2 regions of the Mesorhizobium sp. BR1-1-6 genome follow, and region 1 is predicted to be linked to the other one. Evidence: predicted binding sites of a transcription regulator. Region 1 holds the regulator's gene; the other holds the start of a gene.

Region 1 (14,782 bases):
TCCTTGAGCACTTCCATGGAGCCCGAGAACAGGAAATCGGCATTCGGATCGGCACCCGAGCCCTTGATGAAGACGTAGTTGCCTTCCGGCTTCACCTTGAACACTTCGCGGGCCTGCATGCGGCCGACTTCCTTGTTGTCGAAGGTGAGATAGAAGACGTCCTTGTTCTCGATCAGGCGGTCATAGCCGACGACCGGAATGCCTTCGTCGAGCGCCTTCTGCACCGCCGGGCCGATGGCGGAGGCGTCCTGCGCCAGGATGATCAGCGAATTGGCGCCCTGGGAGATCAGGCTCTCGACGTCGGTGAGCTGCTTGCCGGGATTGGACTGGGCGTCGGCGGAAATATACTTGTCGCCGGCGGCTTCGATCGCCTTCTTCATGGCGGCCTCGTCGGTCTTCCAGCGCTCTTCCTGGAAGTTCGACCAGGAAACGCCGATGACCTTGTCCTTCGCCTGCGCGACCGACGCGAGCGTCAGCGACATGGCGACACCCGCCAGGATGGCGGCTGTGAATCTCTTCATCTTAATCCTCCCTGCGCCGCGTATGGCGCGACCAAACAGGCCCGTAGGCCGGCACAAAGGCTCTATTTTTTCGAGCCTCGAAAAAACACTGGTCCATCGTCGGAACACTGTCAACGTCGATTCTGATGTATTTTGATGTCCTCGTGAATTTTTTTCGAGCTCCGGAATAAATAATGACAGCCAAGGCCGGTTCTGCCAGTATTTGACGGTCGTCGGGATCCTGGGGAGAGAACGCGGCGACGGGGAGGATGCGAGAAACATGTCGGTCGGAATCCGCCACGATGATTTGCGCCGACGCAACCGGGCGATGGTGATCGCGGCCGTGCGCCGTGCCGGGCAGCCCTCGCGCACCGAGATTGCCGCGACCACCGGGCTCAGCCATTCCACCATATCGGCGATCTCCTCCGACCTGATTGGCGAAGGCATCCTGGCGCAGAGCAAGCCGAGCGAGGCCGGTGCGCTGAAACGCGGCCGGCCGCAGGTCGGCCTCAGCCTCAACCCTGAAGCCGCGGCGGTGATGACCGTTGTGCTGTCGCTGAATTTCCTCTCCGTCGCAGTCATCGACTATGCCGGCCAGGTGATATCTGAGGAGCAGCGCCGGCTGGACACGCTGACCCTGTCGCGCGAGGCGCTGATCGGCGAATGCGTGGCCATCGTCAGGCGGCGGTTCGAGGATCCCGACCTCGACGTCGGCAGCATCGCCCGTATCGCGCTGGCGATCCAGGGCATCACCGACACGGATGCGCGCGCCATGCTGTGGTCGCCGATCACGCCGCAGACCGACATCGCCTTCGCCGACATACTGGAGGCCGAGTTCGGCATTCCCGCCACCATGGAGAACGATTGCAACATGATGGCGGTGGCGCTGCGCTGGCGCGATCCCCAGCGCTACCGCGACGACTTCATCGCCATACTTTTGTCGCACGGCATCGGCATGGGCTTGGTGCTGAAGGGTGAACTGTTCACCGGCACCCATTCATCCGGAGGCGAGTTCGGCCACATGATCCATCGCCCCGGCGGGGCGCTCTGCCGCTGCGGGCGGCGCGGCTGCGTCGAGGCCTATGCCGGCAACTATGCCATTTGGCGCAACGCGAGGCAGCTTGGCGAGGACACCCAGCCCGTCGACGTCAGCGACGCCGACATGCGCACCCTGGCGGCCTCGGCGCGCGAAAAGGACGGGCCGGAGCGCGAAGCCTACCGCAAGGCCGGCGAGGCGCTGGGTTACGGCCTTGGCAGCCTGTTCGCCCTGATCGATCCGGCGCCGGTCGCCATGGTCGGCGTCAGCGCCGCCGCCTTCGACCTGATCGAGCCGGCTCTGCGCGAGGCCATTGCCCAGACCGCCGGCGGCCAGCACTCGAAATCGATTTCCTTCGACACCGAGCCGAACGAACTGCCGCTGATCCGCGAGGGCTGCGCCATGCGCGCGCTAACCTTCGTCGACCAGGAAATTTTCGCGCCGGGGGCACAGGCGAAATCAGGCATAGGCGAGAACGTTGCGTGACATATCCCTAGTCTTCGCGGATCGCGTACCCCGCGCCCCGAATGGTGCGGATCACGTCAGGCATGCGGCCGTTGTTGACCGCCTTGCGCAGCCGGCCGACATGCACGTCCACGGTGCGCTCGTCGATATAGATCGTTTCGCCCCAGACATTGTCGAGCAGTTGGCTGCGCGAGAACACGCGGCCGGGATGTCGCATCATGAATTCGAGCAGGCGGAACTCGGTCGGCCCGAGCCGGATCTCGCTTTTCTTGCGGTAGACCCGGTGCGATTCACGGTCGAGCACGATGTCGCCGACCTTGAGCACGCTGGACAGAACTTCGGGCTTGGCGCGGCGCAGCAGCGCCTTGACGCGTGCCATGAATTCCGGCGTTGAGAACGGCTTGACCAGATAGTCGTCGGCGCCGGTGGAGAGACCGCGCACCCGGTCGCTTTCCTCGCCGCGCGCCGTCAGCATGATGATCGGCAGCCGCTCAGTCTCGGGCCGCATGCGGAGACGGCGGCAGAGCTCGATGCCGGACACCGCCGGCACCATCCAGTCGAGCACAAGAAGGTCAGGGACATTCTCCTGCAAGCGGATCTCGGCTTCGTCGCCGCGCGTCACCACCTCTACCTGATAACCCTCCGATTCCAGATTGTAACGGAGCAGCACACCCAGCGGCTCCTCGTCCTCCACCACCATGATGCGTGGCGCGATCATCGACTGGTCACCCCTGCCGTCAAGCCGCTGGCGCCGACATCGCCGTCTCGTCCTGCTTCGGGCGATTGGCGGGCAATTGCGTGCCGGTCAGCACATAATAGGCATTTTCGGCAATGTTGGTCACGTGATCGCCGATGCGCTCGAGATTCTTGGCGCAGAACAAAAGATGCGTGCAGGCGGTGATGTTGCGCGGATCCTCCATCATGTAGGTCAGCAGCTCGCGGAAGACCGACGTGTATTTGACGTCGATGCGTTCATCGTCGGCGCGCAGCTTCGCAAGTGCCGCGGCATCGCGCGCCGCATACTCCTCGATCACGCCTTGCACCTGGATCAGCACAAGCTGCGCCATGGCGTCGATGGAGTGCGACAGGTCGCGCGGCGTGGCGGCAAGGCCGACGGTGCCGACGCGCTTGGCGATGTTCTTGGCGAGATCGCCGATGCGTTCGAGATCGCCCGCCATGCGGATCGAGCCGACGACATGGCGCAGATCGTCCGCCATGGGCTGCCGCTTGGCGATCAGGGTGATGGCGCGGTCGTCGAGTTCGCGCTGGCGCGCGTCCATGATGGCGTCGTCGGAGACGACGCGCTGGGCGAGCGCGTTGTCGGAATTCAGGAGCGCCTTGGTGGCGCCGCCGACCATCGATGAGGCGAGATCGCCCATGTCGCGGATCAGCCTGCTGATCTGTCCGAGATCTTCGTCAAAGGCTGCGACTGTGTGTTCGGCCATGATCTTGGTCCTCGTATGCCTGGGATCAGCCGAAGCGGCCGGTGATATAGTCCTGCGTGCGCTTCTCGCGGGGCGATGTGAAGATCTTCTCGGTGCGGTCGAACTCGACCAACTCGCCCAGATACATGAACGCGGTCTGCTTCGACACGCGCGCCGCCTGCTGCATGTTGTGGGTGACGATGACGATCGTATAGTCGGCCTGCAGCTCATCGATCAGCTCCTCGATCTTGGCGGTCGACAGCGGATCGAGCGCCGAGGCAGGCTCGTCGAGCAGGATGACCTCCGGCTTCACCGCCACCGTGCGGGCGATGCAGAGGCGCTGCTGCTGGCCGCCCGAAAGGCTGAGGCCGCTGGCGTTGAGCTTGTCCTTGACCTCGCTCCACAGTGCCGCGCGCTTCAGCGCCTGCTCGACACGGCCGTCCATCTCCGCCTTGCTGAGCTTCTCATAGAGCCTGACGCCGAAGGCGATGTTCTCGTAGATCGACATCGGGAACGGCGTCGGCTTCTGGAACACCATGCCGATCTTGGTCCTGAGCAGGTTGAGGTCCTGCGAGCGGTCGAGGATATTCTGGCCGTCGAGCAGCACCTGGCCCTCGGCGCTCTGCCTCGGGTAGAGCTCGTAGATGCGGTTGAAGACGCGCAGCAGCGTCGACTTCCCGCAGCCCGAAGGCCCGATGAAGGCGGTGACGCTGCGCTCGGGCAGCGACAGGCTGATATCCTTCAGCGCCTTCGACTGGCCATAGTAGAAATTGAGATTCTTGACCTCGATCTTGGCTTTCTCGACCGCGACTTCGGGCGTGTTCAATTCGGTGGACAACATCGGTTTCATCTGTCCTCTCTGCGTCCGGTAAGGCTGCGGGCGAAGATGCTCAGCCCGAGAACCGTAAGGGTGATTATGAGTGCGCCGGTCCACGCCAGCTGCTGCCATTCCTCGTAGGGGCTGAGAGCGAACTGGAAGATGGTGACGGGCAGGCTGGCCATCGGCGCATTGAGATTACTCGACCAGAACTGGTTGTTGAGTGCCGTGAAGAGCAGCGGCGCCGTCTCGCCGGAAATGCGGGCGATGGCCAGCAATATGCCGGTGACGATGCCCGACAGCGCCGCACGGTAGGCGACCGAGCGGATGACCACCCAGCGCGGCGCGCCGATCGCGGCGCCGGCCTCGCGCAGGGCGTTCGGCACCAGGTTGAGCATGTCCTCCGTGGTGCGAACGACGACCGGGATGACCAGGATGGCCAGTGCGACGGCACCGGCAATCGCCGAGAAATGTCCCATCGGCCGCACCAGCAGCTCGTAGACGAACAGGCCGACGATGATCGAGGGTGCCGACAGCAGGATGTCGTTGATGAAGCGCACGACGGTGGTGAGGCGCGAGAAGCGGCCATATTCGGCCATGTAGGTCCCAGCGAGGACACCGATCGGCGTGCCGACGATGACGGCGATGACTGTCATCATGATACTGCCGTAGATGGCATTGAGCAGGCCGCCGGCATCGCCGGGCGGCGGTGTCATTTCGGTGAACACAGAGAGCGAAACACCCGACAGGCCCTTATAGAGCAGTGCGCCGAGGATCAGCGCCAGCCAGGCCAGGCCGATGCCCGCCGCCGCGACGCATAGCGTCATCATCACGGCATTCCTGCGCTTGCGTCGATTGTGAAGCGATGTGGCCGTCGACATCGGTCAGGCTCCCGTGCGGCTGTCCATGCGCAGCAGCATGTAGCGCGCAAGGGCAAGGATCAGGAAAGTGATGACGAACAGGATCAGGCCGAGCGCCACCAGCGAAGACGTATAGAGATCGCCGTCGGCTTCGGTGAACTCGTTGGCGATGGTCGCCGAGATCGTCGTGCCGGGCGCGAACAGCGAGGCGCTGATGCGGTGGGCGTTGCCGATGACGAAGGTTACCGCCATGGTTTCGCCGAGCGCGCGGCCGAGGCCGAGCATGACGCCGCCCATGATGCCGACGCGGGTATAGGGGATGACGACGCGGCGCGTGACCTCCCAGGTCGTGCAGCCGATGCCGTAGGCCGATTCCTTCAGCACCGCCGGCACCGTGTCGAAGACATCCTTGGTGATCGAGGTGATGAAGGGCAGGACCATGATGGCAAGGATCAGCGCCGAGGTCAGAAGGCCGATGCCGTAGGGCGGGCCGGCAAACAGGCTGGAGAGTCCCGGCACGTCGTGGAAAAGCTTGATGATGAAGGGCTGCACCGTCGTCTGCAGGAACGGCGCGAACACGAACAGGCCCCAGATGCCGTAGATGATGGAGGGTATGCCGGCAAGCAGCTCGACGGCGATGCCGATGGGGCGCCGGAGTGGCCGCGGGCAGAGTTCGGTAAGGAAGATGGCGATGCCGATGCCGATGGGAACGGCGATCAGGATGGCGATGGCGGCGGTGACGATGGTTCCGTAGATCGGGGCCAGCGCTCCGAAATTCTCGGTGACCGGGTTCCACGATTCGGTCGTCAGGAAGGAGAACCCGAATTTCGACAGCGCTTCCCACGAGCCGGCAAACAGCGAAATCGCCACGCCGCCGAGGATGAGCAGGACGAGGATGGCGGAAAAGCGTGTCGCCGTCCGGAAAATCGTATCGGTGAGCGCGAAGCGTCGGACCGTCGCTTCCCTGGCCCGCATGGCGGCCGACGATGGCATGGCTTCGGAGACGGCGGTCATCTGGCCCTCGCGTTTCAAGGAAGACAGGGAGGGCGCCGTGAAGCGCCCTCCTCGTTCAGCAGGGATTACATGGCGGAATAGAGCGGCTTGCCGTCTTCGCCGACGATGTCCTTGGCCCACATGTCCTCGACGCTCTTGACGACCGCGTCGGGGATCGGAACGTAGTCCAGCGCCCCGGCCATGTCGTCGCCCTTGGCGTAGGACCAGGCGAAGAACTTGAGCGCTTCACCGGTCGCCGCCACGTCGCCGGGCTTCTTGTAGACCAGGATCCAGGTCGCCGACGTCATCGGCCAGGATTCGGCGCCCGGCTGGTTGGCCAGGATGACGCCGTAACCAGGCTGCGAGCTCCAGTCGGCATTGGCCGCCGCCGCCGAGAACGCCGCCGCCGTCGGCTCGACCTTCTTGCCGTCCTTGTTGATCATGTCGGCATAGGTCAACTTGTTCTGCTTGGCGTAGGCGTATTCGACATAGCCGATCGAGCCACCGGTCTGCGAGACGTTGTTGGCGACGCCTTCATTGCCCTTGGCGCCGATGCCAACCGGCCATTCGAGCGCGGTGTTGACGCCGACCTTCGACTTCCAGTCGGCGCTGACGTCGGCCAGGTAGTAGCTGAAGTTGAACGTGGTGCCCGAACCGTCGGAGCGATGCACGACGGCGATCGCCTGGTCGGGAAGCTTGACGTCGGGATTGAGCTTGGCGATCGCCGCGTCATTCCAGTTGGTGATCTTGCCGACGAAGATATCGGCCAGCGTCGGGCCGTCGAGCACCAGTTCGCCCGGCTTGATGCCTTCGAGATTGACGACCGGAACGATGCCGCCCATCACCATCGGGAACTGTGCAAGTCCGGTGGATTCGAGATCCTCGCCCTTCAGCGGCGCATCGGAAGCGCCGAAGGTGACGGTCTTGGCTTTGATCTGCTTGATGCCGCCGCCCGAGCCGATCGACTGGTAGTTGAGACCGATGCCGGTCTCCTTCTTGTAGGCATCGGCCCACTTCGCATAGATCGGGTAAGGGAAGGTGGCGCCGGCACCGGAGATGTCAGCTGCCATTGCCGCGGAAAGGGTGAGGGTGGACGCCGCAGCCATTGCGATCGCAACGGCCGCCGAGCGGATGAAATGTCTCATATGGCCTGCTCCTGTTCGGAAGATGGTCTCTCGGCGCCATTCCTTGCCAGCGCCCGCTGAGGCCAATAGCGTTCGATTATAACAGTCGCATGACAGTTTCGTGTCAGCCCGGTAACGCGTCGCCGGCGCTTGGAAAGGCGATGGCGATTAGCGGCTGCGGCATGGCGCCGGTTTGCCTTCGGGAATCAGGGACTTGCGCGATCCGGCCACCCAAACAGCCATCGGATTCGGCATGGATCGCTGATCGAAGAAAAGCCGGACGGGAGCGCGTTGCTCGAGGCCAGAGGATGTCTTGGCCGGGCCATCGCCAAAAACAGGTCCGTTGGGGTAGATTGACGCTGCTTCATACTGGCGGTCGCTGCTCCCGCCCGTAACTAGAAGAGAGCGGAAATTCGATGCCGTCATTGTCCCGGCTGGACGCAGGCTTTGATATGGTGCGATCGCACCATAGTCTTGCTCGAAGGGCTGCAGCCGGCCCCGGGTGATTCTCGCCGCAATCCGGCCGAAGGCGCAAAGTCTATCCCGCGTTGCGCCGGGCCTGGCGACCGGCGCCGACCCAGCGCTCGACCTTTTCGAGCAGGGCCCTGGGGCTGATCGGCTTGGGCAGATAGTCATCCATGCCGGCGTCCAGGCAGCGTTCGCGATCGCCCTTGAGCGCATGCGCGGTGACCCCGACGATCGGCACATGCGTGCCGGTTTCCTCTTCCAGCCGGCGGATGGCGGCGGTTGCCTCGAGCCCGTTCATCTCCGGCATCGAGACGTCCATCAGGATCATGCACGGATTGAGCCTGCCGAAAGCGTCCAGCGCCTTGCGGCCATTGCCGACGATCTCGAAACCGTAGCCGGTCTCGCCGAGGATCTGGGTGAAGACCATCTGGTTGACCTCATTGTCCTCGGCCACGAGGATGTCCAGCCGCTGCTCGCCGCCAGTCGCGGCAAGCCGAGGCCTGACCGGCGGCGGCTGCAGCAACGCGCGTTGCCCTGCCGCCGGTGGCGGTGACTGCGGATTGTTCCCGCCGCCTCCCTCGACAGCAAGCGGCCGGGCGACATCCGTGGCGTGGCGATGCCGCTGGATGGTGGCGACCAGCGTTTCCAGAAGCACCGAGGAGCGTGCGGGCTTGATGAGTTGGGCATCAATGCCGAGATCGCGGTAACTGGTGTTGGCCAGCGACTGGTCGACGGAGGTCAGCATGATGATCGGCGTGTCGGCAAGCCCGGCGGTGTTGCGCACGACACCTGCCATCTCGGCGCCGCTCATCTCGGGCATCTGATAATCGAGCACGACGCAATCGACCGGCACGCCGTAGGCGGCGGCCGCGATCAGCACTTTCAGTCCCTCGGCGCCGCTCTCGGCCGCGCAGGAATCGAAGGTCCATGACGTCATCTGCTCGGTCAGGATGGCGCGGTTGACGGCATTGTCGTCGACGATCAGCACCCGCGCGCCGGTCACGTCCACCGGCATGATGCGCTGCGCGTTCTGTTGTCCGGCCCTGGGCAGCGTGACCGTGAACCAGAAGGTCGACCCCTTGCCTTCGGCGCTTTCCACGCCGATGTCGCCGCCCATCAATTCGACCAACCGCGAGGTGATCGCGAGCCCGAGCCCAGTGCCCTCATGCCGCCTCGTCGAGGAGGTGTCGACCTGGCTGAATTTCTCGAACACCTGTTTCAGCTTTTCCTCAGGGATGCCGATCCCGGTGTCGGTGACCGAGATCGTCAGCCTGGTTCCGTCCGGCACACTTTCGCCGGTGACGTCGACGAGCACATGGCCTTCTTCGGTGAACTTCACCGCATTGCCGAGCAGGTTGGTGACGATCTGCCGGATGCGGCCGACATCGCCGATGAACAGGCTTTCGAGCCCAGGCTCGATGCGCACGATGAGCTCGAGGTCCTTTTCCTTGGCCCGCGTCGACACCAGCGTCGCCACGTCCTCGATCGCCTCGGCGAGATTGAAGGGGGCGGGATCGAGCACCAACTGGCCGGCATCGATCTTGGAGAAATCCAGGATATCGTTGATGATGGTGAGCAGCGCGTTGCCCGATTTGACGATGATGTCGGTGAAGGTCTTCTGCTTCGGATCGAGATCGGATTTGGCCAGGAGTTCGGCCATGCCCAGCACGCCGTTCATCGGAGTGCGGATCTCATGGCTCATATTGGCGAGGAATTCCGACTTGGCGCGATCGGCAAGTATGGCGCGTTGGCGCGCCTCGCGCAGTTCCGCCTCGCGCAGCTTCAATTCGGTGATGTCGGTGGTCGACCCGATCAGGTAGAGCGACCCGTCGGACGCGATCATCGCGCCCTTGCGGGCGAACTGGTAGCGCACGCTGCCGTCCGGGAGCATCACCGTCTCCTCGACCTCCTGGGTTTCGCCGCTGCGCAGCACCGCGAGGTCGCCATTGACGAAGGCTTCGCCGTCCGGCCCGAAAATTTCGATGTCGGTCTTGCCGATCGCGTCCTGCTTGCTGAAGCCGGTGAGATCGCACCAGCCCTTGTTGACGTAGAATTGCCTGAGATCGGAGCGCTTGGCGTAGATCGACACCGGCACGTTGTCGATCAGGCTGCGGAACACCTCGTTCTCGCGCATGCTTTCTTCCAGCGCCCGCTCGCGCGCCTTGACCTCGGTGATGTCGGTGCTGGAGCCGACCAGATGCACCGATCCGTCCAGCGCCACCAGCCGGCTCTTGCGCGTCATCAACTGCCGCACCGTGCCGTCGCGATGGGTGACGGGCTCCTCGACCTCCCTGACGCTGCCCGTGAGGGCAACCTCGGTATCGTCCAGGCTGTAGCTTTCTCCATCCCCGTCGCCGAACAGCTGCCGATCGGTGCGGCCGATAACGTCTTCCTTGGCGAGCCCGGTGATCGCGCACCAGGCCTTGTTGACGAACTCGATGCTGAGGTCCTGCGCCTTGATGAAGGCGGCCACGGGCAGTTCGTCCAGCACGTGCCGGAACAGGTCGATCTGCCGCATCGAATCGTGCAGCGCCTTTTCGCGGCTCTTGATCTCGGAGATGTCGACGCGCACGCCGATGAACGTGCCGTCATCGGTGCGCATGTCATAAACCTGATACCAGCGGCCGTCGGGATTGAGACGTTCGAAGGATGAGTATGGCAGGTGGTAACGGGCGAGGATGCTGTCCAGCCAGGGATCGAGATCGCCATCATAGAGCGCATCGACCCGCGGATCGCCGCTCGAGCGGAAATAGCCAGCCGAATGACCGAGTGCCAGCGCGTCGCGGAAGGTGCGGCCGGGCTGCCACGCCGGCTTCAACGCCGGCAGCGTGTCCTGCATCTTGCGGTTGGCGAAAACGAAATTGTCCTCGCGGTCGTAGATGATCACGGCGGCCGGCAGCGATTCCAGCACGCTGGCCAGGTGTTTGCGGGCGTCCTGCGCCTCGGTCTCACGGCCCTTCATGTCCGAGACGTCGAAGAGGAAGCCGGCCACGTAGTTGCGGCCGCTTACCATTCTAACGCGGTTCTTCCTGACGACGCGCGAGCGGTTGACGCCGTCGACCTCGAAGCTTTCCTCCACCTCGTAAGGCCGCCCGGTCGCCAGCACCTCGCGCTCGCTTTTCTCGAACAGCGCAACCTCGGCCGGCGCGAGAAAATTGCCGCCGGGCTTGCCAAGCATGGTTTGCGGCGTCTGGCCGAACAGGCCCGCAAACGCCTCGTTGACGAAGACGAAGCGCAGATCGTCATCCTTGACGAAGATCGGATCCTTGACGCCGTTGATCACCGCTTCCGCCAGTCGCGCCTTTTCCAGCGCGTCGGCCAGCTCGGCCTCGCGATCCTTCATGTCGGTGACATCGACATAGGAGATGAGCCGCTTGCCGCCGGCCAGCGGGGCCAGCGACGCAACCAGGGTACGCCCGTCATTGCGCGGCAATTGTCTCGAGCCGGCGACGCCGGCCCTGATCTCGGACTCGCGCTCGGCGGTATGGCGCCGCCAGGCAACATCGTCTGCGCCGTAGGAATCGACGGCGCGGCTGGCCTCCATCAACTCGCGGAAGCCCGAGCCGATCCCGGCGCGCTGGGGATCGATTTTCCACAAATTGTAGAAGGCCTGGTTGATCACTTCGGCGCGCAGGTCGGCGTCGAGGACCATGATCCCGATCGGCATCGAATCGACCATCGTGCGAAGGTCGGGAAGGCCTCCCGAAGACGCCTCTCCTTGCTGCTTCTGCTCCAGTTCTTCGAAGGCGACGGCCAATCCCGTGACATTGCGTCCAATGCCACGATAGCCGGCGAATTTCCCCTCGTCATCGAAGCGTGGAAAGCCTGAGGTCAGCACCCAGCGGCAATCGGCGCGACCTCCCTTCAGTTCGTAGACAAAGTCACGGAACGGCCGATGTGCCTGCAGATCCTCCAGATGCATTGCCGCGCTGCGGTTGCCGTTCAGGACCTGCTTCAGGAAATCGAACCGGAAGCGGCCAAGCACAGCGGCCGGGTCGATGCCCGTGACCGCCTGATAGTTGTGCGAAAGCCAGGAAAAGCGCAGCTCGGCGTCGGTCTCCCAGATCCAGTCCGAGCCCGTTTCGACCAGCTGGCGTAGCATGGCCAAATCCATGCCTGCGGTGAACGAAGCCGCGTCGTTCACCGCCATTTCGCCCGACCCGCGCTCGCCGCGCACGCCGGCTGTCTCGTTCGCTTCAGCCATGCCGTCCCCACCCCGAATCCAAGGCCGAACCCTCCCTCCGCGGTTCGTCGGCGGAATGTGCCCGAGAAGCATTAACGATCCGCTAACCTTAACAAGCCGTTGCGCACCGGACGGGCCCTGGCCTGCGCCATTGCGCCCGGTTGTCGGCCGGATCGAAGCCGCGCTATAAGCCAATATTGGGGTGTTGCTGATGTTTGGACGGATTGTGCCTTGCTTGCTGAGCGCGGCGCTGCTTTTCGGCAGCGGCTGTTCGCGCAGCTATGACGGCACCGTCGTCATTCCGCGCCCGCTCGATGCCCGGCGTTTCTGGGACCGGCCGCCGCCCAATGTGGAATACGGGCCGTCCGGAATGGAAAACGGCGCTTTTCCGGCGCCGCCACAACCGCCAACCCGGTTTTCCGAGCGCAGGCCCGCGCCGCGCGCCGCACCGAGACGTCATCTTTCAAGAGTTTCGAGGCCACCTCCGCCGTCCTCCGATGAGGAAAAGCCCCTGGCATGCAGGAATGTCAGCGAACCCGGAAAGAGGGTTCGCATGGTCTGCGACTGATGGGTGCCACCCAAAACTGACCTTGGCTGAGAAACCGGCGCCTACAACCGGGGGCGGATGATCATTCGGCTGGGAAGAAGGCCGGGCCGACTATTCTCACCGGCCGCTTGCCGGCCTCTATCGACTGATGCTGGGCCGCCCCGGAGGCTTCGGCGTCCGCCGCGGGAATTGCCGCGACGCTGCCGAGGTCCGGCTTGGCCGACGGCAAGGGGATGATGGCATTGGTCATGTTTGTGGGCGTTACCGTTCGGGCCCTCAATTCGGCGACCCTGCTGTAGTAGCGTTTTAGGTCACATGCCTTGAAATTGACGTCGTCGCGGTAGCGGAATGCGGTCGGCAGATCGGTGTAGGGCTTGCGCGTGTCGAGAGAGACCATCTTTTCGGTTTCGAGGCTGACGTCGCTGAGCGTATAGAGGTCGACGCCCGGCTCGTCGCAGATGTAGCGGCATTGATCGGCCATATCCTTCACATCGTCGCTGCCGGCGAACTGCGACTTGGGTGCTGGGAAGAAATATCCATCCGAAAGGCGCACGCAGAACAGCATCGCGTTGCCGGCGCCCGTTGCCCTCGCCCCTGGCGCCGCCGCAGACACCGATTGGGTCTTCGCCGCCGCGCGCTTTGCCGCTGGCGCGCAGCCAAGCGCGACAAAACGTGCCCGCAGCCCCGACATGTCCCGGCCTGAATTGGAGGCCGCAGCGATCTGGCGCTGCACCTCGCTCCTGTTCCTGGCAAGATCGGCGCATGCGTTGAAGAAACCACCGAGGGAATTTTTCGCCGTACACTTGCGCTGCCTCTCGATGCCTTGGATCGCGGCAAGCTGGCGGTGCAACTGGGCAAGCTCGGGGCTCGTGCCGCCGCCACGGCCGGCCGAAGACAACTGATTTCTTATTGCACTGCAACTGTCGGCATAAGAACTGGACATGCCGAGCGCGAGCACGGTCAGGGTGACGAGCGCGATCATCATGGGGGACCAGAAACGGATCATCGGAAGGACGCGGCCCTTGTTGCTGAGAACCTGGAATGACAACTCTTTCGACTTCGGTAAGCTTTCACTAAATGAGTTTTATCTAAACTTTCTAGTCTCCATGCATTGAGAGACTCGTCTCTAGTTTAATAGAAGAACCCCTGTGAATTCAACATTGCATTTTTATTTCGAGATTGAGACGAACTGCAAAACAATGCAGCTGGACCGACGGCTGGCAGGCCTGCCGGATCACTCCGGCGTTATCGGCATCCGGTCCTGAAACCTTTGTCCGACCTTTCGCGTTGAAGCGCGAAGGAGAACGCAGATGTCGATCCAGGTCACGGTATCGGAACTGACAAGAAATCTTTTTCATTCCCTGGGACTTGACCCGAGGCCCCTGAGCGCCGAGCAAAACCTGCTGCTGGAATGCTATCTGGCCGGGCAAATCCCGGAATCGGCCTGGAACGACTACGTCTTCGAGACACCCGACCTGGCGCGGCACGCCGAGGCGCGGCGTACCAGCCACTGACCGATGAGGGCGGTGCTGGGCGAGATGGTTTGGTAGTAGCTACCTGAGCGGCTCGCTGACCCTGGCAGATGTTTTCCGGCAGGAATTGCGTAAAAAATGGAAGCGGGATCGGCGATCCGCCGAACGCCGAACGGCGCTAGCACATTAAGCCGCGGCGCGCCCTGCACGGCGGAAACAGCTATTGGCCGATCTTGGGAGAGACGAATTGCAAGGTGAACACGTTGCCGGCAATCCCTTGCGCCAGTTGCGGCGAAAGGCTGAGCGGCGTGCAATCCTTCACCGCGGTCATTGCGGCGTCGATGAACGACTTTCGCGCCTTGTCGTCGCCGGCCACCTTGGCGGCGGTCGGCCGTGGCGGACCAAGCAGCGTGCCGTCGCGCTTGAAGCTGAAGCTCAGCGTGACGATGGAATTTCCGGCATCCACCGGCGGCGTCCAGCATGCCTGGATCGCCGTGCCAACTTCCTCCATCGTGTTGAGCTGGGCGGCAGCCGATGGGCAGGTGGCGCCAATCGCCAATGCGCCGCTAATCAGGAGCATTCCAGCGGTTCTTTTCATTGCAATTCCTCCACCGTCGACCCTTCCGGCCGCCCGCGTGCGATCGTCAGAATTGATGGTAGGGCTGGAGATGGCAAGGGCAATATGCTTTGGCGAAAGCTCTTGCCGAAAGCATTGGAGGCAGCCCCGCCCGCAGCGGCCGGCCAAAAAACAAAAGGCCGGCAGTGGGCCGACCTTTGTTTTCACCGCAGCGCCAGTACATCCGTGGTCGCGGGTGAATTGTCTCCAATAGACAGATTATAGGTAAACGAAACGTTAATCGAAGCCGCCATGCCATAGCTCCGAGCCCGGCTTT
Region 2 (14,782 bases), 640 kb from region 1:
GTGACCAGGCGGATCAGGACCAGAGCAACCCCAGGAAAGCGGCGTAGCGATTTTCTTGGGAAAGATGCGTAGCGCTGCCGCGCCTGCGGATCGTGTTCTATCGAGGCAACCGGGACACCGCGCATTGCATTGCCCTTCTTCTCGGACCGCTGCCATCAGGCCGCAGCATGTCGCGGAAGGTTATTGCGCGTGAAGATGAATATTGTCTTTCCGGCCGGCGACAGGCGGCAGGCGGAGGCGATGATTTCGCGCCGTCGCCTGGCCCTTCAATCGTAGGTCAGGTCCCTCGCCTTGCCGCCGAACACGCGGTAGGCATAGAAGGAATAGAAGATGATGATCGGCAGCACGACCACGGTGCCGGCCAGGATGATGGCCAGGCTTTCGGGTGCGGAAGCCGCCTGCCAGATGGTCAGCCTGTCGGGCACCACGAACGGATAGAACGACCAGGCGAGCCCGGCAAAGCCCAGCGCGAAGATGGCGGCCAAGGTCAGGAACGGCGTCAGCGAATGGCGGTCGTCGGGCCTGGGCAGATGAGAGGTCTGCCGCCACAGCCACAGGAACAGCAGCGCCGACAGGATCGGCAGCGGCGACAGATAGAGCATTTCGGGCAGGACGAACCATTTGGCGAAGATGCGCGGGCTGGCGAAGGGCGTGGCCAGCGACACGGCAGCCATGCCGAGCGCGGTCAGCACCAATGTGGTGCGCAGCCAGCGCACCGCCTTCTTCTGCAAGTCGCCTTCGGCCTTGTAGATGACCCAGGCCGCCCCCATCGCGGCGTAGGCCGCCGCCAGGCAGAACGCCACCAGCACGCCGAACGCCATGCCCCCCAGGCCGAAGTCGAGGCCAAGCACATAGACGCCCAGCATATAGCCTTGCGCCAGCGAGGCGATGAGCGAGCCGAGGAAGAAGATGCGGTTCCAGCGGTGCTTGCGCTCGGTCGCCACCTTGGCGCGGAAGTCGAAGGCGACGCCGCGCAGGATGAGGCCGACCAGGAGCACGAACACCGGGATATAGAGCGCGCTGAGGATGACGCCATGCGCCATCGGAAAGGCGACCAGCAGAAGGCCGACGGCCAGCACCAGCCAGGTCTCGTTGGCATCCCAGAACGGGCCGATGGCGGCGATCATGGTGTCCTGCTCGGCGTCCTCGGCCGCCGCGAACAGGATGCCGATGCCGAGATCGAAGCCGTCGAGAATGACGTAGATCAGGATGGCGAGGCCCATCAGGCCGGCGAAGATGAGGGGGAGCAGGATCGGCCAGTCATAGGTCATTTCTCTCTCTCTCCTACTCGCCAGCCGCGGGCTGCGACATCGGCTTGTTGAGCACGCCCGGCAGCGGCGAGGTGTCGCCGTCCTTGGCCGCCTTCAGCGCCAGGTGGACCAGAACGCCGAGATAGGCGATCAGCAACAGCACGTAGAGAGCGAGATAGACGGCCAGCGTCAGCGCCACATGGCTGCCGGCCACCGGGCCGACGGCGTCGGCGGTCCTCAGCACGCCCGTCACCAGCCAGGGCTGGCGGCCGATCTCCGTCGTATACCAGCCGGCGAGCGTCGCCACCCAACCGGAGATGGTCATCGGCACCATGAGCAGCGCCAGCGGCCTCGGCAAGCCATGACGGCGCTTGAGGAAGAAGGCGGCCGACCAGGAGACGGCGAGCATCAACAGGCCCGTGCCGACCATGACGCGAAAACCCCAGAACACCGGGAAGACGGGCGGATGGTTGCCGGGATAGTCGTTGAGCCCCGGCACCACACCGCCGGCGCTGTGCCGCAGGATCCAGCTCGCCCCGTCGGGAATGGTCACCTCGAACCTGTTTTCCCTGGCCGCTTCATCCGGAATGGCAAACAGCACCAGCGGCACGTTGGGGCCGGTGTTCCAGTTGGCCTCCATGGCGGCGATCTTCTGCGGCTGGTGCTCGAGCGTGTTCAGGCCGTGCTGGTCGCCGGCAAGGATCTGGATGGGGATGAGGATGGCGGCGGTGAAGACGCCGGTGCGCAGCGCCTTCCACATCGATTCCGAGCGGTCGCCCTTGAGGTAACGCAGCGCCGACAGGCCGGCGATGAGAAACGATACCGTAAGCCCGGAGGCGAGCAGCATATGGACGAGACGGTAGGGCATGGAGGGGTTGAAGAGGATCGCCCACCAGTCGACGGCGTGGGCGACGCCGTCGCGCATCTCGAAGCCGACCGGCGTCTGCATCCACGAGTTCAGCGCGATGATCCAGAAGGCAGACACGGTGGTGCCGCCGGCCACCAGCACGGTCGCCAGCGTGTGGATGCGGTTGGAAACGCGGCGGAAGCCAAACAGCATAATGCCGAGGAAGGCTGCCTCGAGGAAAAAGGCGGTGAGGATTTCGTAGGCCAGCAGCGGCCCGGCGATGTTGCCGACCGTTTCCATGTAGCCCGGCCAGTTGGTGCCGAACTGAAAGCTCATGGTGACGCCGGAAACCACGCCCATGGCGAAGGACAATGCGAACACCTTCACCCAGGTGAAATAGGCGCGCATCCAGGCCGAATCATTGGTCGCGTTGTAGCGGAGCTTGAAGAAAAGCAGCACCCAGCCGAGTGCGATGGTGATGGCTGGAAACAGAATATGAAACGAAATATTCGCACCGAACTGGATGCGCGAAAGGATGAGCGGGTCCATGGCGGGCTCCGGCTGCTTCTAATAAGCGGAGAATAGGCTTGTAGGGCCAGCCGGTCAAAGCGGCGTCCCGCCGCGAGGCGGAACGCCGCAGCGCCATGCGGCGGCAATGTCGAGAACTGTCAGCAGCGGCATTGACTTGCGGTTGCATGCGGCGACATTCGTCCTATATCTGGGGTCCTCTTTCAAGCAGCCGTTTTCAGCCATGCAGCCTGTCATCTCCATTTCCGGGGTCACCAAGACCTACGCCACCGGCTTCAAGGCGCTGAAGGAAATCAATCTCGATATCGAGCGCGGCGAGATTTTCGCGCTGCTTGGCCCCAACGGCGCCGGCAAGACGACGCTGATCTCCATCGTCTGCGGCATCGTCAACCGTTCGTCTGGCAGCGTCACGGTGGATGGCCACGACATCACCAGAGACTATCGCGCCGCGCGCGGCCTGATCGGGCTGGTGCCGCAGGAACTGACCATCGATGCCTTCGAGAGCGTCTGGGCGACGGTCAACTACAGCCGCGGCCTGTTCGGCAAGCCGGCAAACCATGCCTTTGTCGAGAAGGTGCTGCGCGACCTGTCGCTGTGGGACAAGAAGGACGCCAAGGCGATCACGCTTTCGGGCGGCATGAAGCGGCGGCTGATGATCGCCAAGGCGCTGTCGCACGAACCGCGCGTGCTGTTCCTCGACGAGCCGACGGCCGGCGTCGACGTCGAACTGCGCCAGGACATGTGGGCGATGGTGCGGCGGCTGCGCGAGGACGGCGTCACCATCATTCTCACCACCCACTATATCGAGGAAGCCGAGGCGATGGCCGACCGCGTCGGCGTCATCAACCGCGGCGAGATCATCCTGGTCGAGGGCAAGGCCGAACTGATGCGCAAGCTCGGCCGCAAGCGCCTGGTGATGGAACTGCGCAGCCCGCTCGGCGCCATTCCGGACGCCTTCTCGCACTACGCCCTGGAATTGTCGCCGGATGGCGGGCAGATCACCTACACCTATGACAACCAGAGCGACCGGCCGGGCGTGGCGTCGCTGATCCGCGATCTCGAGGCCGCCGACATCCAGTTCCGCGACCTGGACACGCAGAACAGTTCGCTGGAGGAGATCTTCGTCAATCTTCTGAGGCAAGAGCCATGAACCTGCGCGCGGTATGGGCGATCTACCGGGTGGAGATGGCGCGCGCGCTGCGCACCGTTTTGCAGAGCATCGTCTCGCCCGTGCTGTCGACGTCGCTGTATTTCGTCGTCTTCGGCTCGGCCATCGGTTCGCGCATCACCGAGATCGACGGCATCAGCTACGGCGCCTTCATCGTGCCCGGGCTGATCATGCTGTCGCTTTTGACGCAGTCGATCTCCAACGCCTCCTTCGCCATCTACTTCCCGAAATTCGTCGGCTCGATCTACGAGCTGTTGTCGGCTCCGGTCTCCTATCTCGAGATCGTCCTCGCCTATGTCGGGGGCGCCGCCACAAAGTCGATCATCCTCGGCCTGATCATCCTGGCGACGGCCTCGCTGTTCGTGCCGCTCTCGATCCAGCATCCGTTCTGGATGCTGGCCTTCCTGGTGCTGACGGCGGTGACCTTCAGCCTGTTCGGCTTCATCATCGGAATCTGGGCCAGGAGCTTCGAGCAGTTGCAACTGGTGCCGCTGCTGATCATCACGCCGCTGACCTTCCTCGGTGGCAGCTTCTATTCCATCAACATGCTGCCGGGCGCCTGGCGCACGGTGACGCTGTTCAATCCGGTCGTCTATCTGATCAGCGGCTTCCGCTGGAGCTTTTTCGGAAAATCGGACGTTTCGGTCGGCATCAGCCTCGGCATGACCGTGGTTTTTCTGCTGATCTGCGTGGCGACCGTCGCCTGGATATTCAGGACCGGCTACCGGCTGAGGAATTGAGGGGCGAAGCCACGCTGAGCCGCGGTCAGAGCTAGATCGCCTTCACCAGCCGCAGCAGGCCCAGCATCTCGACATAGGTTCCCTTACGGAAGGCGACGTAGACCGGCTCCTCGATGCCGTGGAAACGACGCTTGAACGCCGCCTGCCCCTGCAGGTTGAAGCGGCGGCGGTTGACCCAGGGCGAATCATAGGCGCGCTGGAAGGCGTTGCGCCAGAAATCGCTTTCGGCGAATCCGCTGGGGCCGACGTCGACCAGCGGCGACAGCCCGAGCGTGACGACCGAAATGCCTTCCTCGCGAAAGCGGTCGACGGCGAATTTGGTCAGGCCGACCTCGGCATGCGGCGAGGCGTCGATGTGCTTGCGCTTGAAGGCTGTGGTGTAGCCGATGACCTTGCCGCCGCGAAACAGCGGATCGAAGTCGAGCAGGGCGACCAGTTCGCCATCGGGGCCGTGCAGCACGAAGCGGCGCATGTCGACGCCCACATGATCGGCGAAGTGCCGGTTGAGGAAGCCCATTTCCCAACGCTTGACGATGCGGTCGCCGCGCCAGTTCGCCGAAAGCCGGGAGATCTCGTCGAGAAAGATCGTCCGCTTGTCCTCGGCGAACGAAAAGCCCTTCTTCAACAGCCAGCGCTCGGAGTAGCGCACGGTTTCGTTGCGCTTGCCGGAAAAATCGTGTTCGGGCAGCGGCAGACGGGTGTCGATGCCCAGCCGGTTGACCTTGTAGCCGAGCCCGGCCAGCACCCGCGCCGACTGTTCGCCGATCTGCACGAACCAGGGGCTGCCGGCGGTCTCGACGAAGCGCCTGATGTAGTCGGCCCGATGGGCCGGATCGGCGACCGGGTCACCGAGCGCGAAATGATGCTTCATCTTGGTGCCGAAAGCGATGTAGCCGTCGGCGTCGCCGAAATAGGAGAGCCTGCCTTGCACGGCGGAGGAGTAGGCGAGTGAGAAGTCGCCGTGGCGGCGCACCAGCGCCAGCCGTTCGGCATGGGTGAACGCCTGGCGCTCGACCTTTGGCGAGGCACGCTCGAGGATTTTGTCGAGATAGATCCGCAAGGAGGGCATGGGTCGAGATTCCGCGTGCATCTGCGGCGCGCACCCGGGTACGCTATACGCCGTGGCGCCTTGATTTTGCACAGGAAGCCGAAAAAAGCGTTTCGAGGACTTCGGATTCCTGTACCGGTAACAGAGATCCGCCAGCCCCCGGATCTCGAATCAATCACATTGCCGCGACCTGATTATCGCCGATCTCGCGTATATGCCATATAGGACGCAACCGCGGTGCGGCGCATGGCCTCGAAATCCGGGGCCGATCTGCTGTATGGATCATGCGCGGGAGGGCGTTCTGCCGGTGTCGGCGGAAGCGCCACAAGGGTGGAATGGGGTTCGTGAGCGAATGGCAGATACGACAATCAGACCGGCAGCGCACCAGACGGTAACCATCGAACCGGCGATCGTCATCGGCGCCGGCGCCGCCGGTCTCGCGGCAGCGCAGGCCTTGGTAAAGGCCGGCGTGGCGACGGCGATCCTGGAAAAGGAGAGCCGGCTGGCGGAGCCATGGCATCGGCGTCACCAGCAGCTGCGCCTCAATACTCACCGCGACCTTTCGGCACTTCCCGGCCTTGCCTATCCGAAGGGCACGCTCGCCTTCCCCCACAGAACCGCCGTCATCCGCTATCTGAACGATTTCAGCGAGGCGAACCGGCTGCCGGTGGAGCTCGGCGTCGCCGTCGAGGCGGTCCTGTTCCGGGGCGACCACTGGGCGATAGAAACCAGCGCCGGGAAGCGCCTGGCGCGCCACGTCGTGATCGCCACCGGCCGCGACAGACAGCCGTTCATCCCCGAATGGAAAGGAATGCGGGATTTCGCCGGCCGCATCATCCATTCGGCGGATTTCGGCGACGCGAAGGACTATGCCGGCAAGAAGGTGCTGGTCGTCGGCGCCGGCAATTCGGGTATAGACGCGCTCAACCACCTGGCCCAGGCAAGCACCGCCTCGCTGTGGCTGTCGGCCCGCAATGGTCCGTCGGTCCTGCCCAAGCGCATCGGCAAGATTGCCGTGCACCGGCTGTCGCCGCTGATGGCGCGGTTGCCTTTGCGGGTCGCCGATGCGGTGATCGCCTTGACGCAACGGCTGGTTTTCGGCGACCTGACGAAATTCGGCGTGCCGCCGGCACCGGTGGGCGGCGCCAGCCGCCTGACCACCGACTACACCGCGATCGCCGCCGACGAGGGCGCGATCGACGCCATCCGCTCGGGCAGGATCACCGTCGTGCCGGCGGTGCGGGAATTCACCCGCGACGGCGTCATCCTGGCCAATGGCAGCCTGATCGATCCCGACATCGTCATTGCCGCGACGGGATACCGCACCGGGCTTGAGCAGATGGTCGGCGATCTCGGCGTGCTCGACGGCAAGGGCGTTCCGCTGTTCAATGGCGGGGATGCCGATCCGAAACTGCCTGGCCTCTGGTTCACCGGCATGCGGCCGAGCATCCGCGGCTGCTTCGCCAACGCCGCCATCCAGGCCAAGGCGATCGCCGAGCGGATTGCCCGGCGGATCGCCAATTCCGGCCCCTGAACCGGGCTGGAGGTTCGTTTTACGCGTCGGACGGAACCCCACTTTCCTGGAATTGCCCTCTAAATCGCGATCTTGCCGCCGCCTTGCCTGGTAATGGCGACGACCGCCGGCCGCACCGGCATGTCCGGCTTGAAATCGGGCCAGCGCGTCGACGGATCCTCATAATAGGACGGGCGGCCGAACGCCTCCCAATCCTCGCCGCCGTCGCCTGGATGCTGGACGGCGACGAAGGCGGTCTGATCGTCGGGCGCAAACAGCGGCCCGCACATTTCAGCGCCGATCGGCACGCGGAAAAACAGTTTTGACGTCGCGCGCGCCGGCCCTTCGGTGTCGACCGCCCACAGGCCGTCGGTGCGGCCGGTGGTCTTCGGGCCCTGGCCGTCGGTGGCGACCCACAGGCGCCCGGCCGAATCGACCGCGCAATTGTCGGGCATGCCGAACCAGCCATTGGCCGTGGTGGCGGTGGAGAAGGTGGCGCCGACATCGGCAACCGCTGGATCGCCGCATTTCAGGAGCACCTCCCAATTGCCCCTGGTGCCGGCGAAATCGCCGCCATCCTCCGATATCTCGATGATATGGCCGAAGGCGTTATCGGCGCGCGGGTTGGCGGCGTCGACCTGATCGGCCTTGCGCTTGGAATTGTTGGTCAGCATGACATAGACCTTGCCGTTGATACGATTGGGCTGGATGTCCTCGGGACGGTCCATCTTGGTGGCGCCGAGCAGGTCGGCGGCACGCCGCGTCTCGATCAACACGTCGGCCTGGCCGGCAAAGCCGTTCTCAGGTGTCAGCGGACCCTGGCCGAAGACGATCGGCAGCCAGTCCACCGTACCGTCCGCGGCGAATTTGGCGACATGCAGCGTGCCGTCGTCGAGCAGGTTCATGTTGGCGGCGCGGTCGTCCGGATCGAAACGGCCCGCGGTGACGAATTTGTAGACGTACTCGAAGCGCTCGTCGTCGCCGAGATAGAAGACGACGCGGCCATCCTTGGCGATGATCGATTCGGCGCCTTCATGCTTAAAGCGGCCCATTGCGGTGCGCTTCCTCGGCGTGGATGTCGGATCGTTGACGTCGACCTCTACGATCCAGCCGAAACGGTTGGGCTCGTTCGGCTCCTTGGCGAGGTCGAAGCGATCGTAATGCGCGCCCCATTCATAGGCGCCTTCCGGAATGCCGAGGCGCTTGTAGTTGGCGGCTTCCTTATGGCCTTCCGGCAGTTCACCGGAGAAATAGCCATGGATGTTCTCCTCGGCCATGACATAGGTGCCCCAGGGCGTGACGCCGCCGGCGCAGTTGTTGAATGTGCCGATGACCTTGGTGCCGGATGGGTCGGCATTGGTCTTGACGCGGTCATGGCCGGCGACCGGGCCCGACAGCGCCATTTCGGTGTTGGAGGTGATGCGGCGGTTCAACTTGCCGTCGCGCACCACCTGCCACTTGCCGCCTTCCTTGCGGATCTCGACGATGGTGCCGCCATGTGCCGCCATCTCGACATCGACCTGCTCCTTCGAGAGCGGCGTGAGTTCGGCCGCCTTCTTGCCGTCCTTCTCGACTATCTTGACGATACCCGGGAACATCAGATGCGGATTGGTGTATTCGTGGTTGACGACCAGCAGGCCGTGCTCCGCGGAGCCATCGATCCCGATATAGCCGACATAGTCGTTGTTGTAGCCGAATTGTCTTGCCTGGGCCTCAGCCGACTGTCTGGCCGGGTCGAACTCCGGCGAATCGGCAAACAGCGGATCGCCCCAGCGCAACAGCACGTCGGCATCGTAGCCCGGCGCGACGTGGTGCTTGTCGTCGATACCGGCTTCGAGTTCATCGAACGAGAAAGCCGAACCCTCGGCGGCACGCGCATCGTCGGCGGCCACGAGCGCCAGCGGGCTGACGGTGGCGGCGATGGCCGAGACGGCCAGCGAGCACTTGAGGAAGGCGCGGCGGGAGAACCGCTCGGCAATGATTTCGCCCATGGTGCGGTTTTCGGTGGGGTTGGTCGCCGGACCGTCGTTTTCCTCAAGCAGGCTGGTGCGGAATCTGGCGTCGGGCGAACGATGGTCGGTCATGGGTCTGCCTCTGGCTGGATGGCTGGAGCGTGTCACGCGTTTCGACCCCTTATAGACGATCGGTCACACTTTCGTGACATTCGTGCACCCGCCAACTTGACCGCGAACCTCGCGCCACATCCGGTTTGAAACTCGGACCAAGGTCCTAAACCGATCAGGGCGAAGGTCCGGATTGCCGCGGCATCGGTCGTGGGCCACTTACACGAACACGCCATGTCGCCGATGATCGCGTACCTGCACGAGATGGCCTCTGAATTTTGCCGGCCCGATCAAGTGAGGGACTGATGCGCAGCTCGATCATGGCTCATTGTTGCTGGCTGGCCCTGAGAGCAGTGCCGGCACTGGCGCTGACCATAGCCCCCTATCACCTCGATTTTCACGGTTCCGCCGCAGGCATTGTCGCGTCCAGCGCCCAAGCCAAGCCTGGTGGGAACAGCGGTAGTGGCGGTAACGGCAATGGCGGCAATGGAAATAACGGCGGCAGCAACAATGGCAACGCCGGAGGCAACAATGGCAACGCTGGCGGCAACAATGGCAACGCTGGCGGCAACGGGAACAATGGCGGCGGCAACAACGGCAAGGGGAAGGGTGCCAACAGCTCCGGCAAGCATGTGAATGCAACAACCGGCGATCGTGTCGAAATAGGCGACAACAAGATCGTGGTGCAGCACCCTAACGGCTTCGGCGAAGAGATCGAGAAGGGTCGCTTCAAAATGACCGACGCTCTGGGCCGCACGATCGTCGAGCGCCCTGCGACGGCGGCGGATATAAGCCGCCTCAAGGGGTTGTAGAGCGGGCAATAGGCATCGCCCGCTTTACGTGTCACCTCCGCCGCCCCCCGGCGGAGGTGACCTTGTCGCTCCGGCCCCGTATAGGGGCCGTCTTTTTTGCCCTGGAGCGTTCCGCTGCTGCACCGCGCTTCAGGTTTTCATTTATGCGTGTCGTTATCCCAAACCGGGGATCCCTTGCGGCCGACCAGGATTAGCTGCCGGCCCGATCCCGCGCTTCGCGCATCAGCAGCGCCGCCTCGGTGCGATTGCGGACGTTGAGCTTGGACAGCACACCGGTCATGTGATGCTTGACCGTTTTTTCCTGCAGTGCCAGCCGCAGCGCCACTTCCTTGTTGCTCAGCCCTTCCGCCACCAGCTGCAGGATCTCGGCCTCGCGTCCGGTGAGCTGACGCAGGCGATCCGTCCTGCCGTTGGCCGGCTGCAGCGATTGCAGGTCCGAAAGCAGGCGAGCCGACAGGGTCGGCGACACATAGGTCTCGCCGGCCGCGACACCATGCAGGATTTCGGCCAGCATGCGCGAGCCGACCCCCTTCAGCACATAGCCGCGCACACCGGCGTTCAGCGCCCGCGCCACGTCGGCATTGGCCTCCGAGACCGTCAGCATGACGATCTTCTGTCCGGGATTGGCACCCAGTATGCCGGCCACCGACGCAAGGCCGTCACCCGGCATGCTGATGTCGAGCAGCAGTATGTCGGGCTGCAAAGTCGAGGCGATGCGTTCGGCATCCTGCGCCGTGGCGCCCTGGGCCACCATTTCGAAGCCGCCGATCTCCGACAGGCTGCGGGTAACGCCTTCGCGAAACAGCGGGTGGTCGTCGACAATGGCGACACGGATGGTACCGATCATGGTTGATCCTCGACGGCTAGCGTAATCATCAATCGTGTTCCCTGTGGCCCGGTCGTGGTCTCGAACTGGCCACCAATGCTTTCGATACGTTCCCTGATGCCGGCGAGCCCCAGGCCCTCGGCTCGCCTTGGGTCGAATCCAGGCCCGCCATCCGACACTTCAACGAAGAACTTGCCGCCTGTCATCCCGGCCTTCACCTCCTGATCCTTGCCCTGCCCATGACGATAAGCGTTGTTCAGCCCCTCCTGGACGAAGCGATAGATGCTGATCTTCTCCGAAGCGCCCAGTTCGGGCAACTGCCTGGATAGGGTCAGCGCCACGGAACTGCGGGTCCTGCGTTGATGCTCGTCGACGGCAAGACGCAGAATGTCGCCGGTCGCGGCCGTTTCTATCTGCGGCAGGACGAGGCCGTTGCAGATGCCGCGGATTTCACGCATCGCGTCGTCCAGCGCCATGCGGATCATGGCGATCTCGGCGTTACGGCTGTCGCTGGAGGCACCCTCGCCGGAAATGGCGGGGCTGTCCACACGCAGCGCCGCCAGCGCGACGAGCTGAGCCGGCCCGTCGTGAAGGTCGGCGCCGATGCGACGCAAGTATCGTTCATTGAGCGCCGTGGCACGGCGCGACGCCTGCTGGACGCGCAGGCGCAGCGCCCGGTTTTGCGAAACCAGCGCCTGCAGCTCGGAGACCTGACCCTGCAGAACGCCGCGCTGCTTGTCGATGGTGCGGCTGCCACGTATGACGATCCCCGACAACAGCAGCAGCGCCGTCAGCGTGGCGCCGGCCACGATCAGCCAGCTCGACAGCAAGGCGGAAGCCAGAGCCGCCTGGAAATCGTCGGCGATCTCGTAGAATTCGGTGACGGCGACCACCTCGCCCGACCAGGGTTCGCGGACTGGATTGTAGATTTCCAGCAGCGGCACGCCCGCGGCCCTCTCCTCCTTGTCGTCCTCGTCGCCTAGCTCGTTGAACTCGGCGACGACATTCCCGGCGAAGGCGGCACGCAGGTTGGCGCTCGGGCCGAACTGCCGGCCGATCAAGGCCGTGTCCTTCGAATACAGCACCGTGCCGTCCCGACGCCACAACTTGAAGGAAAACAGCCGTTTGCCGAGCGCGCCTTGGCCGAGGGTCTCGTCAAGCGCCCGTTTGACGGCGTCATCGAGCTGATGGTTCGTGCGCAGATCGGGGAGCAGCGGAGCGATCACACTGTCGACATAAAGGGCAGTCGTGGCCGCCGAATTGTGGAGCACGCTTTCGCGGATTTGCGCGGTGACCCAGAAGCCGACCACCAGCATCACCGCAAGCAGCCCGAAGCCGCCGGCAATGATGAACTGCAGCGCCAGCGTAAGCCCGTTCCAGCGCCGCGACAAGGTTTCGAGAAATCGCACGCCACGCTCCTCGCCCCCACCCGCAGGGGCAGGGTAGTGGCCGCGACTTTGGCGCTTCGGTCCTGCCGACACAAGAGCCTGGTCCCACGGCAGCTGCTTGACGTCCCGACGCGCTTGCGAAACAAGGCACGGACGACCGGCATCAATATCGAGGGCAGGGTGAGTTTTTCGGGGTTACTTCAGCTCGGTCTTTCGACCGTGATCTTTCTGCTGGCGGCGGCGGCCGCCAAGCAATGGGGGATGGCGCCCAGCCTGGGCAAGATCGTGCTGACGCTTGCGCTCTATTCGCTGGGCAACCTGATCATGCTGCGGCTGATTCGCGAGTTCGGCATGTCGGTGTCGTTCAGCCTGTCGGCCGTCATCCAGCTGGTATCGGTCAATCTGGTGGCCCTGATATTCTTCGGCGAGCGCATCAATACGCTGCAAGCGGCCGGCATCGTGCTGGCGATTGCCGCCGTGGCGCTGATCACGCTCGGGCCCTATGTGCAAGGGCGATGACCGGCAAACCATGGTTGCGAAACGAGGTCCGATGAGAACTGCGGCAAAGGCTCTGCTGAGCCGGGTCGAATTCCCGGTGCTGCTGGCCGGCCTTGTCGTCGCCGCCGGCCTGTGGGGCTTCGTGGAGTTGATGGAGGTGGCACGGGCCACCACGCCGCACGCCTTCGACGCTGAAATCATGCTTGCCTTCCGCCAGGCCGGCCAACCCGGTATCCCGATCGGCCCGCCATGGATGGAAGGGGCGATGCGCGACATCACCAGCCTCGGCAGCACCAGCGTGCTGGTGCTGATCACGGCGGCGACGATCATCTATCTGCTGTTGATCCGCAGGCCCGGGACCGCGCTTCTCATCTTCGTCGCCGTGGCGGGCGGCCAGATGCTGTCGAGCCTGCTGAAGCTCGGCGTCGACCGGCCGCGGCCGGAGCTCGTCTCGCATCTGGTCAACGAGACCTCGCTTTCCTTCCCGAGCGGCCACGCGATGCTTTCGGCGGTGACCTATCTCACATTGGGCTCGCTTGCGGCGCGCTTCCTGCAGGGCCGGACGACGAAGATCTATGTTCTGGCGCTCGCCGTGCTGACGACGGTGCTGGTCGGCATCAGCCGCATCTATCTCGGCGTCCACTGGCCGTCGGACGTGCTGGCCGGCTGGTGCGCGGGCTTTGCCTGGGCCATGCTGTGCTGGTTGGCGGCAAGGGTCCTGCAACGGCGCAGGGTGGTGCGTGACGACGTCTGACGACGCTCGACCGGGAAGCGGTCAGATCAGCCGGTTGATCAAGTGTCCGCAGCCCGTTAGCAGAAGGACCACCGATACCAGGCATGCCGATGTCGTCAATGTCTTGAAAATGGTCAACCACGTTATCCCCTGCCCCAGATGGAACACCATAGCTCTCAATGCTCGGAAAGTATCCGAAAAATGCTCGATAGCGATGATGATCAAGGCTCAAGCGTGCATGCTGATGCTTGAAACATCATAATGATCGTATTATACATCATATCCGCAGACTCAGACGGGGATCCCGGCCGATGATCACTGCCGCGCAGATGCGCGCCGCGAGGGCGCTGGCCGGCATCGATCAGAAGACGCTCGCCGAGCGCGCCGGCGTTTCGCTTCCCACCATCCAGCGCATGGAAGCGAGCGACGGCGTGGTCAGGGGTGTGGTCGATACGCTGATGAAGGTCATCCAGGCCCTCGACGAGGCCGGGGTGGAGCTGATCGGCGAGAATCAACCCAGTGAGCGCGGCGGCCGGGGCGTGCGCCTCAAGCCTGCCGTGCCGCCCAATCCGAAAGCTGAGCCGGCATAAGTCGCGACGGCGACCGCCGACAGTCCTGCCGACGATCCCGCCGCCTTTCAGGTGCGGAAGCAGTCCATGGACGAGATCGGGCAGACACTCAACGAAACCGCGCGCAAACCGACCCATGGGCCGGCAAAGCCGACTTTTTCCGAACTGTTCACACCGAAACTGGTGACGGTCTGGCGCGAAGGCTACAGGCTCGAACATCTCAGGGCCGATGCCATTGCCGGGCTGACCGTCGCCATCGTCGCCTTGCCGCTGTCGATGGCAATCGCCATCGCATCAGGGGTGACGCCGGAGCGCGGGCTCTACACATCGATCATCGGCGGCTTCATCATCTCGGCGTTCGGCGGCAGCCGTTTCCAGATCGGTGGCCCCGCGGGCGCCTTCATCGTGCTGGTGGCGGCGACGGTCGCGCGGGTCGGCGTGGACGGGCTGTTGCTGGCGACGATGATGGCCGGCATCTTCCTCATCGCCATCGGCTATCTGCGGCTCGGCACCTACATAAAGTTCATTCCCTATCCGGTGACGGTCGGCTTTACCGCCGGTATCGCCGTCATCATCTTCTCGGGCCAGATCGTCGAACTGTTCGGGCTGAAGCTCGCCGGCAAGGAGCCAGGCCCGCTGGTGCCGAAGCTGACGGCGATCGGCGAGGCGGCCGGCACGATCAATCTCGCGGCGACCTTCGTGGCGGTGCTGACAATCGCAACCATCGCTTTCCTGAAGCGCTGGCGGCCGAAATGGCCGGCGATGTTGATCGCCATCGGTCTGGCGTCGCTCGCGGTGG

The links. Region 1 encodes PhoB, which activates phosphate uptake and scavenging genes when phosphate is short. Its sites were predicted from a motif close to TGTCATNNANCTGTCAT; they were not measured.
Region 2: LB545_RS03540 (PhoX family protein) is a predicted target of PhoB. The motif match lies at 9,241-9,257, and genes of this name have one in related genera.

Annotation. Positions count from the first base shown of each region.
Region 1 covers NZ_JAIUHZ010000001.1:60,956-75,737, forward strand. The annotation lists gene xylF (D-xylose ABC transporter substrate-binding protein) at 1-521, opposite strand, end outside; gene LB545_RS00320 (ROK family protein) at 781-2,022, shown strand; gene phoB (phosphate regulon transcriptional regulator PhoB) at 2,030-2,719, opposite strand; gene phoU (phosphate signaling complex protein PhoU) at 2,739-3,446, opposite strand; gene pstB (phosphate ABC transporter ATP-binding protein PstB) at 3,472-4,275, opposite strand; gene pstA (phosphate ABC transporter permease PstA) at 4,272-5,123, opposite strand; gene pstC (phosphate ABC transporter permease subunit PstC) at 5,127-6,116, opposite strand; gene pstS (phosphate ABC transporter substrate-binding protein PstS) at 6,182-7,240, opposite strand; gene LB545_RS00355 (PAS domain-containing protein) at 7,758-11,891, opposite strand; gene LB545_RS00360 (DUF2865 domain-containing protein) at 12,500-13,465, opposite strand; gene LB545_RS00365 (hypothetical protein) at 13,728-13,931, shown strand; gene LB545_RS00370 (hypothetical protein) at 14,110-14,487, opposite strand.
Region 2 covers NZ_JAIUHZ010000001.1:705,885-720,666, reverse strand. The annotation lists gene LB545_RS03575 (mechanosensitive ion channel family protein) at 1-125, opposite strand, end outside; gene LB545_RS03570 (cytochrome d ubiquinol oxidase subunit II) at 267-1,271, opposite strand; gene LB545_RS03565 (cytochrome ubiquinol oxidase subunit I) at 1,285-2,646, opposite strand; gene LB545_RS03560 (ABC transporter ATP-binding protein) at 2,849-3,775, shown strand; gene LB545_RS03555 (ABC transporter permease) at 3,772-4,533, shown strand; gene LB545_RS03550 (phosphatidylglycerol lysyltransferase domain-containing protein) at 4,565-5,602, opposite strand; gene LB545_RS03545 (flavin-containing monooxygenase) at 5,934-7,115, shown strand; gene LB545_RS03540 (PhoX family protein) at 7,175-9,178, opposite strand; gene LB545_RS03535 (hypothetical protein) at 9,463-9,969, shown strand; gene LB545_RS03530 (response regulator) at 10,160-10,816, opposite strand; gene LB545_RS03525 (sensor histidine kinase) at 10,813-12,204, opposite strand; gene LB545_RS03520 (hypothetical protein) at 12,364-12,702, shown strand; gene LB545_RS03515 (phosphatase PAP2 family protein) at 12,734-13,435, shown strand; gene LB545_RS03510 (helix-turn-helix domain-containing protein) at 13,726-14,004, shown strand; gene LB545_RS03505 (SulP family inorganic anion transporter) at 14,071-14,782, shown strand, end outside.